2 regions of the Roseibium sp. ROS1 genome follow, and region 1 is predicted to be linked to the other one. Evidence: riboswitches for the same ligand, from Rfam matches in the RefSeq annotation. Region 1 holds a riboswitch; the other holds the start of a gene.
The links. A riboswitch is a leader RNA that binds a small molecule or an ion and turns the genes downstream of it on or off. The one in region 1 is predicted to bind S-adenosylmethionine.
Positions count from the first base shown of each region.

Region 2: another riboswitch for S-adenosylmethionine. It lies ahead of ACYQ6M_RS19750 (hypothetical protein); the one in region 1 lies ahead of ACYQ6M_RS18345 (O-succinylhomoserine sulfhydrylase).

Region 1 covers NZ_BAAGIG010000003.1:482,061-489,271, reverse strand. Annotated here, with positions in the region: gene ACYQ6M_RS18380 (transporter substrate-binding domain-containing protein) at 1-767, opposite strand, end outside; gene ACYQ6M_RS18375 (Lrp/AsnC family transcriptional regulator) at 948-1,397, opposite strand; gene ACYQ6M_RS18370 (DUF1127 domain-containing protein) at 1,549-1,755, shown strand; tRNA gene ACYQ6M_RS18365 (tRNA-Gly) at 1,796-1,869, opposite strand; gene ACYQ6M_RS18360 (ion transporter) at 2,039-2,839, shown strand; gene ACYQ6M_RS18355 (YigZ family protein) at 3,071-3,619, opposite strand; gene ACYQ6M_RS18350 (2'-deoxycytidine 5'-triphosphate deaminase) at 3,626-4,762, opposite strand; SAM riboswitch at 4,901-4,980, shown strand; gene ACYQ6M_RS18345 (O-succinylhomoserine sulfhydrylase) at 5,026-6,225, shown strand; gene ACYQ6M_RS18340 (CDP-alcohol phosphatidyltransferase family protein) at 6,222-6,839, opposite strand; gene apaG (Co2+/Mg2+ efflux protein ApaG) at 7,050-7,211, shown strand, end outside.
Region 2 covers NZ_BAAGIG010000003.1:785,554-792,764, reverse strand. Annotated here, with positions in the region: gene ACYQ6M_RS19785 (glycosyltransferase family 39 protein) at 1-1,010, shown strand, start outside; gene ACYQ6M_RS19780 (ChbG/HpnK family deacetylase) at 1,119-1,916, shown strand; gene ACYQ6M_RS19775 (Crp/Fnr family transcriptional regulator) at 2,201-2,890, shown strand; gene ACYQ6M_RS19770 (RrF2 family transcriptional regulator) at 2,947-3,378, opposite strand; gene ACYQ6M_RS19765 (group III truncated hemoglobin) at 3,476-3,979, shown strand; gene ACYQ6M_RS19760 (hypothetical protein) at 3,970-4,191, shown strand; gene ACYQ6M_RS19755 (acyl-CoA thioesterase) at 4,457-4,801, shown strand; gene ACYQ6M_RS19750 (hypothetical protein) at 4,953-5,252, opposite strand; SAM-I-IV-variant riboswitch at 5,294-5,418, opposite strand; gene ACYQ6M_RS19745 (YoaK family protein) at 5,516-6,205, shown strand; gene ACYQ6M_RS19740 (ABC transporter ATP-binding protein) at 6,234-6,983, opposite strand; gene ACYQ6M_RS19735 (ABC transporter permease) at 6,980-7,211, opposite strand, start outside.

The DNA.
Region 1 (7,211 bases):
GTCGCAATGGCCATGCCTTCATCAAAATAGCCCGGCTCCAGCCACGGGCCGCCGGCAAAGGCACAGCAGCCATCTGCAGCTTCGCTCGGCAGCCAGAAGGACAGGTTCAGGCCGTCGCCGAACAGAGCATCGGCCGAACCGCCCTTGACCGCCTCGCGTGTCGCCTCTGCGGTTTCCAGACTGATGATCTCGGCATCGGGAAAGAAGCGCTTGGCAAACGCCTCGTAGCGGGACCCGGCTTCAACGGCTATCCGCTTGCCAGTGAGCGCCTGCTCGTTGAAATCGGACGCGTTATACGCCCGAACCACAAACCGCGCCGGCAGCTTCAGATAGTCCTCGGTGAAGTTGAGGCGGCGCGTGGAGGGGAGGCTGCGCGACAGGCCGGAGATGATCGCGTCACCTTCTTCTTCGTCCAGTGCAGGCAGAAGAACCTCGAAGTCCTTGATGCGCAGGGCGCAGGAACTTCCAAGCTCCTGGCAGAGAGCCCGTGCGAGATCGACATTGAAGCCGGTAAGACGGCCATGCTGGTCACGGAACACGAAGGGTGGATATCCGTCGGTTGCCAGAAACTGGATCTTGTCCGGAATGGCATTTGGCCGGTCGTGGACGGCTTTCGGATCCCAGAAATTGGGAACGCGGACCGAAGCTTCCTGGGCTGAAACCGACAGGACGCCGAGCGCCAAAGTACCAAGCGCCAAAGTGCCAAGCGTCAGCAGCCCGGCTGCGACGCGGCAGATAGTCTTGAGAAGTGGCAGTGAAGCTGGCACGCGGACGTCTCGTTCCGTATCAAGTCATGGTCGGCAATACGCGCCGGGAATCGAACAGACAGAATATCGCGAACCGGCAGCGCTTGTCAGCCCGCTCCGTCGAAGATGTCATGAGGCATTCCGAAAACAAACACGTGTACTCTGATACGCACAGCGTCGGCTGAATTCCGCGGAGTGCAGTCAGGTCTCCGGTTCCGGATCGTATGAGCGCAGGACGACGATCGTATCGAAGCCCTTGATGTCGTCTTCATAGAAATGCGCCTCGGTGAAAGTTGCATAGGCTTCCATGGAAGAGCACTGCACGGTGAGTACCAGATCGGCCGGACCCGTGACGTGGTAGATCTTTTTCACTTCCCGAAGCTTCAGCAACTTCTGTCGCAACTTCGCCATGCGTTCCGGCTGTCCACGCGACAGCATCAGCATCACGAGCAAGGTAACGGAGGCGCCAGTTGCCTCCGGTGACACGATGGCCACTTCCCGCTCGATCGCCCCGACTTCTCTCAGGCGTTGCACCCTGCGCAGGCAGGCGGCAGAAGACAGGCCAACCTTCTCGGAAAGTTCCTTGCCGGTTTGCCGGGCATCGAGACTGAGGAGATGCAGCAGCTGATGATCGAAATCGTCCAGATCCATGATGAAAAGTCCTGTTTGGCGTAATTGTGCGGTAGTTTATCTCAAAATCGGAATTTTTGCGAATTTATCGCTCAAAACTGAGAATTTTGCGCACTGTCCGTAGAGGCTTTTTCTAAACTTGCTCCTGTCCCGTCGGAAAGGAGCAAAACAGATGACCGATCACCTTGTACCCCTGCACCTGGCACGCGTCCGTAGAGCCGGTCTCGGTGCTGCCGTCTTGCATTTTGCGCTGAAGTGCCTGCGCCGTCGGCGCGACATGGCCCACCTGGCGGATCTGCCCGACTATCTCTTGAAGGATGTTGGCCTCAGCCGCGCTGATGTCCGGAAAACCCCACAGGTCGGCGAAACGCTGCGCTGAAGAAAAGCCACTGGGAAATTCGGGAATTGGATTGGTTGTTTGGAGCGGGTGAGGGGAATCGAACCCCCGTCTTAAGCTTGGGAAGCTTCTGCTCTACCATTGAGCTACACCCGCCGAACCTGATGAGCTTTCTGCGCCGACTTGCCCGACCTGTCAAGCACGCTTGTCTGATGGGGAGATGCTTTTCCAAAGCGCTGCGATCTTGCGCTGCGACGCTGAAATCGCCATGTTCCGGCCCGGGCAGTGCGGTACGCACGAAAAGACATCAAACCGGGTCATATATATGCGAAATCAGGTCAGGGCGCTGGTCACCTCACGCAACTGGGAAGTCTGCATCATTGGCGTTATCGTTTTGAATGCGGTGACGCTCGGTCTGGAGACCAGTTCTGCTGTCATGGCAGAGGTAGGCAGTTTCCTCAGGCTGGTCGATCAGGTGATCCTGGGCATATTCGTCGTTGAACTGGCTTTGCGGCTCTATGCCCATGGCCTGAAGTTCTTCAAGGACCCCTGGAGCCTCTTCGACTTCAGCATCGTTGCAATCTCGCTGATGCCGGCAACAGGCAACCTGTCCGTTCTGCGGTCGCTGCGAATCCTGAGGGCTCTGCGCCTTATTTCCGTCGTACCGTCCCTGCGCCGTGTTATCGGCGGGCTGGTGGCCGCCCTGCCGGGCATGGGCTCCATCGTCGTGTTGATGGCGCTGGTCTTTTACGTCTTCGCCGTCATGGCAACCAAGCTCTATGGAGAAGCCTTTCCGGAATGGTTCGGCAATCTCGGCGCATCGCTCTACACGCTGTTCCAGGTCATGACCCTGGAAAGCTGGTCCATGGGCATCGTGCGTCCGGTCATGGATGTCTATCCCTATTCCTGGCTGTTCTTTGTCCCCTTCATCCTGTGCACGGCCTTCACGGTGCTGAACCTCTTTATCGGTATCATCGTCTCCGCCATGCAGGAGGAACACGAGGCTGAAGCCGACGCCAACCGCCAGGCCATCCACGACGACACAGGTCTGATCCTGGAAGAGGTCAGGGCGCTTCGAGCAGAACTGAAAGAGCTGAAGGCGGAAGCCGGCAAGACGCGGACGTAAGGCGGCGCGGCGGACTGAAACAGTGGCGTCAGCGGATGCACCAAGAGCTACTCACGATCTGAGGCGTCGTCCCATGGCTGAACCGTGGGAACCAGGACGCTCCGTTTCCTGAGCCAATTGTCTCTTTGTGACTGAGATCCAGGTATGGATTGCCGGATCAAGTTCGGCAATGACGACTGGGGGAGGGGCCGGCCCTAGTGCTTGGAAGGAGTGACGGGACGTCGACGCTCCCTAAAGTTCAGCCAGAACCTCTTCCGGCCCTTCGACGGTCAGCGTCACTCCGTCTTCGGTGTAGTCGCGCGCCATGACGGTGAGGCCGAGGGTCTCGACCCGCCGTTCCAGTTCCGATCCGGACGCAAAATCTGCGCGAACTGTTTTCGACAGTATCTTTTGAAACGGTACCAGGTCGGCGTTGTAGATCGCATCCTGCGCTGCGCCGGAATAGGCCCGGGCGAGGCCCCCACCGCCGAGTTTCGTACCGCCGAAATAACGCACGATCAGAACAGCGCAGTTGATCAGTTCGGCGCCTTGCAGCACGCGCAATGTCGGCATGCCGGAGGTGCCAGCCGGTTCACCGTCGTCCTTGCCGCTCTCCTCAATCCGGTCGTCTTCCAGAAGTCTCCGGTGCGCCGTGACGATGTGATTGGCCTTTTTGTGCTCCTTGCGCAGCTCTTCCATCCGCTGGTCGAACATGTCCACCGGCACCAGATGCGCCAGAAAGCGGGACTTCCGGTCTTCCAGAAATCCTTCAAACTCACGGGTGACGGTTTTCAGGGCCATCGGCGGTCAGGCGGGTGCCTTGAAGTGCTTGGACAGCTTGAGTGCCTGGCCCTGATAGTTGGAGCCGATGCCTTCACCGTAGAGTGTCGCCGGGCGCTCCGCCATGTGTTCATAGACCAGACGCCCGATGGTCTGGCCGTGTTCCACGATGAACGGGACATCATGTGAGCGGACTTCAAGAACCGCGCGCGAGCCGACACCACCGGCACTGGCGTGGCCAAAACCGGGATCGAAGAAGCCTGCATAATGGACGCGGAATTCGCCGACGAGTGGATCGAACGGCACCATTTCGGCCGCATAGTCCGGCGGCACATGCACAGCTTCCTGGCTGACCAGAATATAGAATGCATCCGGATCGAGGATAAGTTCCGCCCGTTGGCGGCGATAGATAGGTTCCCAGAAATCCAGGACGTCCTGCGCGCCGACGACATCGACATCGATCAGTCCGGAGTGTTGCTTGGCGCGATATCCGATCAGGCTGTTGGGTCCGGTCCCTTCCAGATCGATGGAAAGCTGCACACCGTTGCCGATGCGCTCGTTGCCACCGCTCATCAGCGTGTGGGCCTTGTGCACCTCTTCCAGCTCCGCATCGGGAATGAGCGATTGACCGCGCCGGAAGCGGATCTGGCTGAGGCGGGACCCGGACCGCACGAGGATCGGAAAGGTCAGCGGCGAGATTTCGGCATAAAGCGGACCGGTGTAGCCGGCCGGAATGGTGTCGAAGGCAAGGCCGTTGTCTGTGATGACGCGGGTGAAGACGTCCAGGCGGCCGGTCGAGCTTTTCGGGTTGGCAGTTGCCGAAATATCGGGAGCCAGGGCGAGGCTTTCCTGCAGCGGCACGATATAGACGCAGCCTGTTTCAAGGACGGCACCTTCGCTCAGGTCGACCGTGTGCAGTTTCATCTGCTCAAGCCGAGCTGCTACCTGGATGTCGGGGCCCGGCAGGAAGCTGGCACGCACCCGGTAGGCTTCCTTGCCCAGACGCAGGTCGAGGCTGGCAGGCTGTATCTGACCGGTGACAGGCGGCGCGTCCGCTGAAATCTCTCCGGCGGCGAACATGGCCTGGATTACCCGTTCCGGCAAAATGCCGTTTGCTGTGAGAAGTGCGCTTCCGTTCAAGACCTGACCCGCTGTGACGTTCATGAAGATGTTCCGCATTATGCTGGTCTATGGTCATTAAAGGATCGGGCCGCCCGCGCCAACAGGCATTCTGGCAGAACGGGGCTTTTGAAGGGATCGTGCGCAAGACAATTGACCTGTGCCCGCTTTTCCCGTAGGACAGGCTCACTTCGTGGTGATTTGGGCCGGCCGGCTTGCAGCCACGTTAAACAAGTTGCTAAAAAGGCCGGAGGTGAGAACCCCGGTCTTGAGGCTGGGGTTTTTTGCGTTTGGAGCGAATGAAAGACATGACTGAGACCACCAAGACCGGAAACAAGAACTGGCGCCCTGCAACCACTCTGGTTCATGGCGGCACCATGCGGTCACCGTTTGGTGAGACCTCGGAGACCATCTACCTGACCCAGGGCTTCACCTACAGCGGTGCCGAAGCTGCCGAGGCCAGGTTCAATGGCGAGGACCCGGGTTATGTCTATTCGCGCTATGCCAACCCGACCGTTACCATGTTCGAGGACCGTATCAAGGCACTGGAAGGGGCCGAGGCCGCGCGGGCAACCGCCAGCGGCATGGCGGCCGTCAATCTGGCGCTGATGGCAGCGGTAAGGGCAGGCGATCACGTGATTGCCGCCAAGGCCCTGTTCGGCTCCTGCCGCTATATTTGCGAAACACTGTTGCCGCGTTTCGGCGTTGAAAGCACGCTGGTAGACGGAACGGACATCGAGCAGTGGAAGGCGGCTGTTCGGCCGAACACCAAGGCCCTGTTCCTGGAAAGCCCGACCAACCCGACGCTGGAAGTCATCGACATCGAGGCCGTGGCACAGATCGCCAAGGAAGCCGGTGCCCGTCTGATCGTCGACAACGTGTTTGCGACCCCGCTGTATCAGTCGCCGTTTCAGCTCGGTGCCGATGTGGTCGTCTATTCGGCCACCAAGCACATCGATGGCCAGGGCCGGTGCCTCGGTGGTGTGATCCTGTCGGACGAGGAATGGATCAACGACGAGGTCATGCCTTTCATCAAGCATACCGGTCCGCACATGAGCCCGTTCAGTGCCTGGGTCCTGTTGAAGGGCCTGGAAACGCTGCCGCTGCGCGTTGCGCGCCAGACGGAAACGGCGGGCAGGATTGCCGACTATCTGGCAAGCCAGTCCAGGGTCGCGCGGCTGATCTATCCGGGCCGGGACGACCACCCGCAGGCCGATGTTGCCAAACGCCAGATGAGCGGCGGATCCACCATGTTGGCGATGGAAATCGAGGGCGGCAAGGAAGCCGCGTTCCGTTTCACAAACGCGCTGGAAATCGTCAAGATCTCCAACAACCTGGGCGACGCCAAGAGCCTGATCACCCATCCGGCGACGACCACGCACCAGTCGATTGGCGAGGAAGCGCGCGCGGAACTCGGTATCACCGATGGTATCCTGCGGCTTTCAATCGGTCTGGAGGATCCGCAGGATCTGCTGGAAGATATCGAGAAGGCGCTCCAGGCGATCTAACGGCCTGTCTGCCGCAGCGCCTTCACGCCAATGAGCACCCGGGCGCCGGCGGACACGACGCATATCGCGGCAAAACCGTAGGCAAGCGCAGGAAACCAGGCGGGAACCAGGGCCATCAGCAGGAATAGCGCGATGGTCTCGGTACCTTCGGCCAGCCCGCCTATGTAATAGAGCGATTTGGAGCCCTGAGCGTCGGTGGTCAGCTTGTTCTTCTCCGCCATGATGGCAAAGGCCAGAAAGGCCGAGCCGTTGGCGTAGAAGCTGGCAAGAAGTGCCACCGCCGGCAAAGCGTTGCGGGCCGGGTCCTGTATGGCAAAGGCCAGAGGGATTGCGCTGTAGAAGAAGAAATCCAGTGTGATGTCGAGGTAGCCGCCGAGATCCGTCTTGGCCGTTGCCCGGGCCAACGCGCCATCGAGACCGTCTGCAAATCGGTTGACCGCGATCAGGAACAAGCCGATCAGGGTATGACCAGTTGCGATAGCGATGGCTGCCCCCATACCGGCAGCAAAGCCCGCCAGCGTCACGCTGTTGGCGGTAAGCCCCGTGCCGGCAAGGATCAGGCCCAGCCGGTTCAACGGCGGATCGATCAGCGGGCGCAGGTGGGCATCGAACATGAAGAGATCACTGTTTTGGGTCTGACAGATGGTGTTCTTGCAAAATCCGGCCTCAAATCTCAAGCAATTCCGGCCTCATATGTCACAACCCTCTTTCACGCTTGCGTCATTCGCCCTATAAGCCCCTCCTGAACGAGCGGGCACCACCCGTGGAAGTCGCTTGGGACCGGTCTATTTCAAGGTTCGCAGTTCTGAAATTAAGGAAAAGCCGTGTCTGGCAGTTACACCGCCATCACCCAAGGGATCGAAGTCTCCGTCGAGCCGTTTTATCTGGACGATGAATCGCGTCCGGAAGAGAGCGAGTATATCTGGGCGTATATGGTCGAGATCCACAACGGTGGCAGCGAACCGGTGCAGCTGAAGACGCGTTAC
Region 2 (7,211 bases), 300 kb from region 1:
TGATGGCCGGTTGCGGCCTGCTTGCCAAATATTCGGTCCTGTTTCTGGGCGCGGGCATTGTCCTGTGGCTGATCTGGGTGCCGGATGCTCGCCGCTGGTGGCGCTGCTGGCAACTCTGGGCCGGTGGACTGATCGCGCTGCTCTGCTTTTCGCCGGTGCTTTACTGGAACCACGTCCACGAATGGGTCAGCTTCTACAAGCAGTTCGGCCGGGCTGGCACCGGCGGTTACACGGCAAGATATATTCCAGAGTTCCTGGGCGCGCTGGTCGGGCTGATGAACCCGCTGATCGCTGTTTTGGCGTTTGCTGGTGCCGCCAGGCTCTTCAAGGGGCTTCGGGCGCGGGAAAACGCGGCCTCTCTCCTTCTCCTGACCGTTTTGCCGTTCCTGCTCTATCTCGGGTATCACTCCTTGCATTCGCGCGTGCAGGCCAACTGGCCGGCACCGCTTTTTCCCGCTTTTGCCATGATGGCGGCGGTCTTTGTCACCAGCCGGCCTGCCAGCCCAGCCCTGTGGCAGCGTCTGGCACAAGCCGGTGTCGTCCTTGGTCTTGCAGTTGCCGTCGTGGTGCAACTGCACGCAGTCTGGCCGCTGACGGGTACCTTTGCCCGCAAGGACCCGACCTTCCAGTTACGCGGTTGGCCGGAGATCGGACAGGAAGTGAAGGAACTGGCAGAAAGGGAGGGGGCCGGCTTCGTGGCAACGACCAGCTACGGCCTCAACGGCCAGCTCGATTTCCTGATGAAAGACGACTTGCCGGTGTTCCAGCTGACCGAGCGTATCCGCTATGTCATGCAGCCTGCGCCTGACATGTCGCTGTTCGACGGGCCGGGGCTCTATGTTGCTGAAAAGCGCCGGAACCGGGAAGGCGACCTGCGGCAGTCCTTTGCCAACGTCGAGGAAGTTGCCGAGCTGACTCGCAAGGTTAAAGATGTGCCGCTGGAAAAGCTTGTCGTCTACAAGGTTGAGGGGCGTATCGGCCCGGTGTTCGAGCCGGTTGACCCAAATTGAACCGGCAGGAGATGTCGGCTCCACCCAACATCCGACTTGATTTGCTTGGCTGAATGACGCAGGGATGTGGCTTAATATTCACATTGTCCGGTCCGCCTGCGGAATTTCATGAAGCGAATTACACTTGGAGCGTTGGACTACGGCCTTGCCTTCGGGGTCGATCGCGCATTGCGTGAACTTGTGGAGCGGGGGCGCCTGAGCGCTCTTGGAGCCATGGTTGCCACCGAGCTGTGGCCACGCGAATTCCGTCCGTTGCAGGAAACCGCGGAGAAGGTCGGCAAACGGGCACTCTTCGGGGTGACCTTGGCCTTCAGCGGTGATCGTGTTTCGCCTGTCAGCGCCCGCATGCAGGAAATCTATGGCGACCGGATGTTCACGCGCGAACAACTGCAGCGCCGTGCCTTGCTGCGGCTACTGCCGGACCAGCTTCTGCAGGAGGAAGCCCAGGCTCAGCTTGCCCGTTACAGCGTGTTGATGAAACGTCAGCCGGATTTCGTGGCGGTGCGTGAAGGTCTGTTGGAGCGCACGTCCCTTGCGCGGATCGTTCTGAAGGCGATCGAGCATGCCGATTATCCCGAACCGCCACTGCTGATTTCGCCGGTGCAATCAGGTCTCAAGGCTGTCCGTCTGGCACGGCTTGCCAAGGCGCACGGCCTGAAGCTGCTTCCCAAGGCGGATCCCTTGCCGGAGACCGAGGATCAGGAAGCGCTGCACGCTCTTTTGCATAACCATTTTGACGGCATGAGCGATCTCAGTTTCGTGGCTGCTATTCCCGGCCGTTCGGATGATCGCCTGCGGCGGGACGAACCGCGCCGGAAGATTGCGATACGCGAATGCCAGTTTGAGGTTCTTTCCAGCCAGAGGTTCTTTCAGACGCTGGAGAAGAAGGACGTTTTTCTGAACTGACACCGAACTTTCGCTTAAGGTGCTGGCAGTCAGGCTTTTGTGAGGTTTGTTTCGGACTTGCGAATTCGGATCGACCAGTGGGTATGACGAAACGGTGAAACGAAAAAACGGCCCTGCGGGGTACAGGGCCGTTTTTCGTGGAGGTCCGGAAGAGGGGAGGGGCGGCCCCGCTTCCATGTCCTTAGATATAGGGTTATTTTGCTGGAATGCACGTGATGGGCATCACAAGATGGCGTTTGATCTTGTAATTTCGCGGGCAGCAGCGCTTTTGGCAGGGGTAAGGTGTGGCTGAAATCAAGGATTTTTTAAAAAATAGCTTTTCGCTTGAAGGGCTTGACCCGGAACTGGCTGTCGGCCTGTCGCGCCTTGCAAGGCCGATGAAAATATCGGCTGGCACCATTCTCTTCGAAAATGGCGATCCCGGAAACGGCTGTTACGCGGTTCTGGAGGGCTCGCTCAAGGTATCGCTTTTGTCCGTTGAAGGCGACGAGCAGCTGCTTGCAGTGCTCGGCCCTGGCGATCTTGTCGGCGAACTGGCCCTGCTTGATGGCCGTCCGCGGTCGGCAACGGTCATCTCCCTGAAGGAAGCCCAGCTTGCCTTCATCGACAAGGCCGCCTTCCAGCGGTTTGCCGACGAGAACCCGGCCGTCTACCGGCATATGCTGTCGATCGTCGGCAAGCGGCTGCGCCATGCCAATGATGTGCTGGCGGCACGCTCGTTCCTGCCCTTGCCGGGAAGGGTCGCCCAGACCCTGCTGCAGTTGGCGGAAACCTTCGGCAAGCCGCTCGACGATGGCCGGTTGCTGATCCACTACAAACTCAGCCAGGCAGATATCGCCAACATGGCAGGTGCCGCGCGCGAAAACGTCAGCCGTGTCCTCAACGACTGGAAGAGGGCAGGCACCATCAGCCGGATTTCCGGCTACTACTGCCTGGAGCAGATGGACTTCCTGGAAAAGGCTTCGACGCTCTAGGAAAACCAGGCTCGAAACGGATGGTCCCCGTCTGCCTTGTTGCAGCCGGGGTTGCCTCAGGCGCTGGTTTCGACTGGCAGTGCCACCTGTGTTCCGGCCAGAATGGATGCCAGCGTTTCGGTATTGAGGCTTTCCAGAAAGGCTTCCGAGGCTCGCGCCATTGCGCCCTTCAGCGCACACCGGGGCAGGAAGGCGCAGACTGTGGGCTCGGGCTTCAGGCAGGCGACGACGCCAAGGTCCGGCTCGATCAGCCGCACGACATCCCCCAGGCGGATCATGTCCGGTGTTTTCGCCAGCCGTATCCCGCCGCCACGCCCGCGCGTCGTCTCCAGATAGCCACCCTTGGCGAGATGAGCGACAATTTTCATGACATGTGATTTGGCAAGGCCAAGCTGCCGCGAAAGCTTGTCGACGGTCTGCGGGACGTCGGATTGGCCGGTCGCCATCAGAATTCTCAAGGCAAAATCGCTGGCCTGACTGAGGCGCATGGCTGGGTCTCTTTAAACATTCATCTTATATGTTGATTTTAGCGGGTTGTTGTGCCATTTAAAAGATGCATCTTAAATGAATGTTATGGAGGCGGCTATGGAAGCCCCTAACTCCAGTACCAACAGATACAAGCTGAAGAGACGCGAAACGCCGGACCAGGGCGACCGGCTCCGTCGTTACGAGAAGGTCGATGAACAGGCGATCCATGTGATGGTGCATACCTTCTATGGATGCATTCGCCAGCATCCTCGGCTCGGAGGCATCTTCGAACGCCGTCTGGCTGGCCGGTGGGAAGAGCACCTGCCGAAAATGGAAGCCTTCTGGCAATCCGTCCTGATGAAGAACGGCGCCTACAAGGGCAAGCCCGTGCCGGCTCACCTGAAGCAGAAGGAGCTGGTAAGCACGGATTATGGCGAATGGCTCGGTGTCTTCCGGCCCGTGATCCGTGAATTGTTCGTGCCGGACCTCGCAGACGAGATTGTGGCCATTGCCGAACGCATCGCGCAGAGCCTGTGGCTGGCCACCTTCGGAACCCCTGGAGCCAATCCGCCTGCCGAACTGACATCGCAACCCTCTGAATGGAGCGGATCATGCTGGTAACGATTGTCCTGATAGCGGAAGTGCTGGTGTTCGTCTGGTTCACCGTCTTTTCGCTGATGCTTCTGTCCATGTATCTGGATTCGCGCGGCATGCCGCTGCCGAAACTGGATGTCGCTGGCCGCACACTCATCGGCAGCGCGAAACTGGCCTTCATCACCGGCATCGTCGCCCTTTCGGCGATGACAGTCCTTGAAATCCAGGCCTTCAGCTAGAAAGCAACCGAAATGAATACCTCCAACCTTCTGCTTCGCGGCCTGCCGATCCTGCTGATCTGGGTCGCTGCCCCCATGCCGTTGTGGATCATGGCAATCCTGATGTTTGTCCTTTGACGGTGGACTTGATCCGCAGTTCCTTCTGAGGCCCTCCGATCAACCACTTCTATTCTTGCAGGTGATGACCTAGTCTTCTTGCGAGAATCAGCGGAGGGGCTCAGGCGTGTACGACGAAAAGCCGACAGGCGATCTGACATTGCGCACCATGGCAATGCCTGCCGACACCAATGCCTCGGGAGATATTTTCGGGGGCTGGGTGTTGTCGCAGATGGACCTGGCAGGCGGTATCGCAGCCGGTCAACGGGCCGAGGGACGTGTCGTGACCATCGCGGTCGACAAGATGAAATTCATCCGGCCTGTCCATGTGGGCGACGTGCTGTGCGTTTATGCCGAAGTCCTTCGTGTCGGCAACTCGTCGATGGAAATCAAGCTTGAATCCTGGGCCCTGCGCCATCGCTACGGCCATCGTGAAAAGGTGACCGAAGCGGTCTTCACCATGGTGGCCGTCGATGACGGCGGCAAGCCGCGCCCGGTCCCCAAGAGGGACTGAGCGCCGCGATCTCATCCGGCTTGGTTCCCCAAAAAACTCATCCTTCGAGACAGGCCTTCGGCCTTCCTCAGGATGAGGCGAGTTGTTGCAGCACGCCTGTATCAAAGAAATTGGCAGAGTGCAGACGTTGTGCACACACGGGGCACCCCCGTCAGTGCCTGACGGGTCCGTGCCGGTTGAGAATATCGGCAAAGAGGTCTTCATCGACAGCGCAGGTGCAGCCGTTCGCCCACAGTTGAAGCAGTGTTTTCAAACGCTCGGTGCGGGCGGTCTGGCTCAGCGGCGCCTTGTGCCGCGGTAGGCCACCCAGGATGCGCAGGGATTTGATCCGCGCCAGCACGCAGTCTTCAGCAGCCTGGCACCAGATATCCGTTCCGGCAAGCTTGGAGCTCGCAGCCACATGGTTCTCGATCAGATCTGCCGCACGTCCGGCAAAAGGGTCCTGAGACAAAAAATCCTCCATCGGTTGCCCGAGGAGGACTGGCGCATGCAAATTAACCGCTTAGTTGCCGGAAAGCCTCGGTTGAGGGTCTGACCAGCCGCATCCCTGTTGCGGAAACCACCTTGCCCGGAATGGCAGGTTGGCGAGGGCGCCAGCCCTTCTCTTGATGATGGCGCGCTTATGCCATGTCCAATCCGGCTTGGCAAGTCCACCAGTGCATGGCACATCTTCCTCAAAGGACTAGCTCGGGAGCTCCACAATTGGACCGATCCATGTTGCATCACAGTCGGCCGTTGGTGCCGATCCTGCTCGCCTTTTGTGCCTGCTTCATCGATGTGGTCTGCATTCTCGGCCTGTTTCACACCTTCACGGCATTCATTACCGGAACGCTTGTCGTCTTGTGCACGGAGGTGTTTCACCAGGGGCAAAACGCGGCTCTGAAGGTTTTCGTGCTCGCGGTTTTCTTCGGTTCGACTCTCTTCTGGTTCGTTTCGGTCACTGCACTGGTGCGCAAAAACAGGATTGCCGTCCGGCATCTGTTCGCGCTCGAAGCTTTGCTGGTGGCGGGCTTCATGTTCGTCGCCGGTCTTGGAGATCCGTCAGCCGGAGGACCGTTGTCTGCCGTCACTCTGACGGCTGTCGGGTTTTCGACCGTGGCCATGTCGTTGCAGAACGTCATCATGCTGACCCTGCTCAACAGGCATGTTCCCACGACCATCATGACCGGCAATACGCTGAAGCTTGTGCTCGGCATCGCCGACTATTTCACGCATCCCGAAACGCGGCCCGACAGCCGCTCCCGGATCCGTCACCAGGCCTTCGTCCTGCTGGCTTTCGCGGCCGGAGGTCTTCTGGCGAGTTTCCTGATGACCGTCATGGGGTTCTGGGCGCTTGCGATACCTGTTGCGCTTTTGATGCTGCTGGCGATAGTCCAGCCGGTGCATGAGCCTCAAGTCGCCTGAAACCGGTGCCAGCTACTCAGGTCGCAAATTATGCGCCCAAGCCGGGTGCTTCTTCCCTTTGGTGGTGCCGGTCGTAATCGATGCGGCCGTCGACCAGATGGATACGCCGGTCCATCCTGTCGGCGAGATCGATATCATGGGTAACGGCGACGACGGTGGTCCTTTCGGTCTTCACAATGGCCTGAAGACTTTCAAACACCTGTTCCGTCGATACACTGTCGAGACTGCCGGTCGGCTCATCAGCAAGGATCAGCTGCGGTGAATTGGCAAGTGCCCGGGCGACAGCGACGCGCTGTCGCTGCCCGCCGGACAATTGCTCCGGGCGGCGGTGAAGAAACTCTTCCAGTCCCAGCGCCGCCAGAAGCTCCGTCGCATGGTCGAGTTGGGCCTTGGGGCTGCGTTTGCCGAGCCGCTGCATCGGGATCATCACGTTTTCCAAAGCGGTAAATTCCGGCAGCAGGAAATGAAACTGAAAAACGAAGCCGAGTTTTTCCAGGCGAAGATGCGCCATTTCGGCAGATGTCAGCGCATGAGTGGGAAGGCCGTCTATCCGGACCTCGCCGGACGTCGGCCTGTCGAGAAGGCCAAGCAGATACAGAAGCGACGATTTCCCGGAACCGGACGGACCGGTAATGGCAACGAACTCCGCCTCGCCAACCTGAAAGCTGACATCCTGTACCAGTGTCACCGGCACGATGGCCGGCAAGATGCGGGTGAGGTTGCTCGCTTCCAGCAGTACGTGGCCGGGAGCCGTCTGTTTTTCCGGGGAAGGGGTCATGTCGCCCCTCGGATAATGTCGACAGGATTGAGCCGTGCGGCTTTCCTGGCGGGAATGTAGCCGGCGATCCCGGATGAAAACAGCGCCAACAGGCAGGCAATGATGTAGTGCAGGGCGGAAAAATAGATCGGCAGGTGGGTCATCTCCACGTCCTGGGTAAATTCGAATTTGACAGACGCGAGATAGCTCGACAGTCCGAAGCCGAGCGCCGAACCTGCAAGAGCGCCA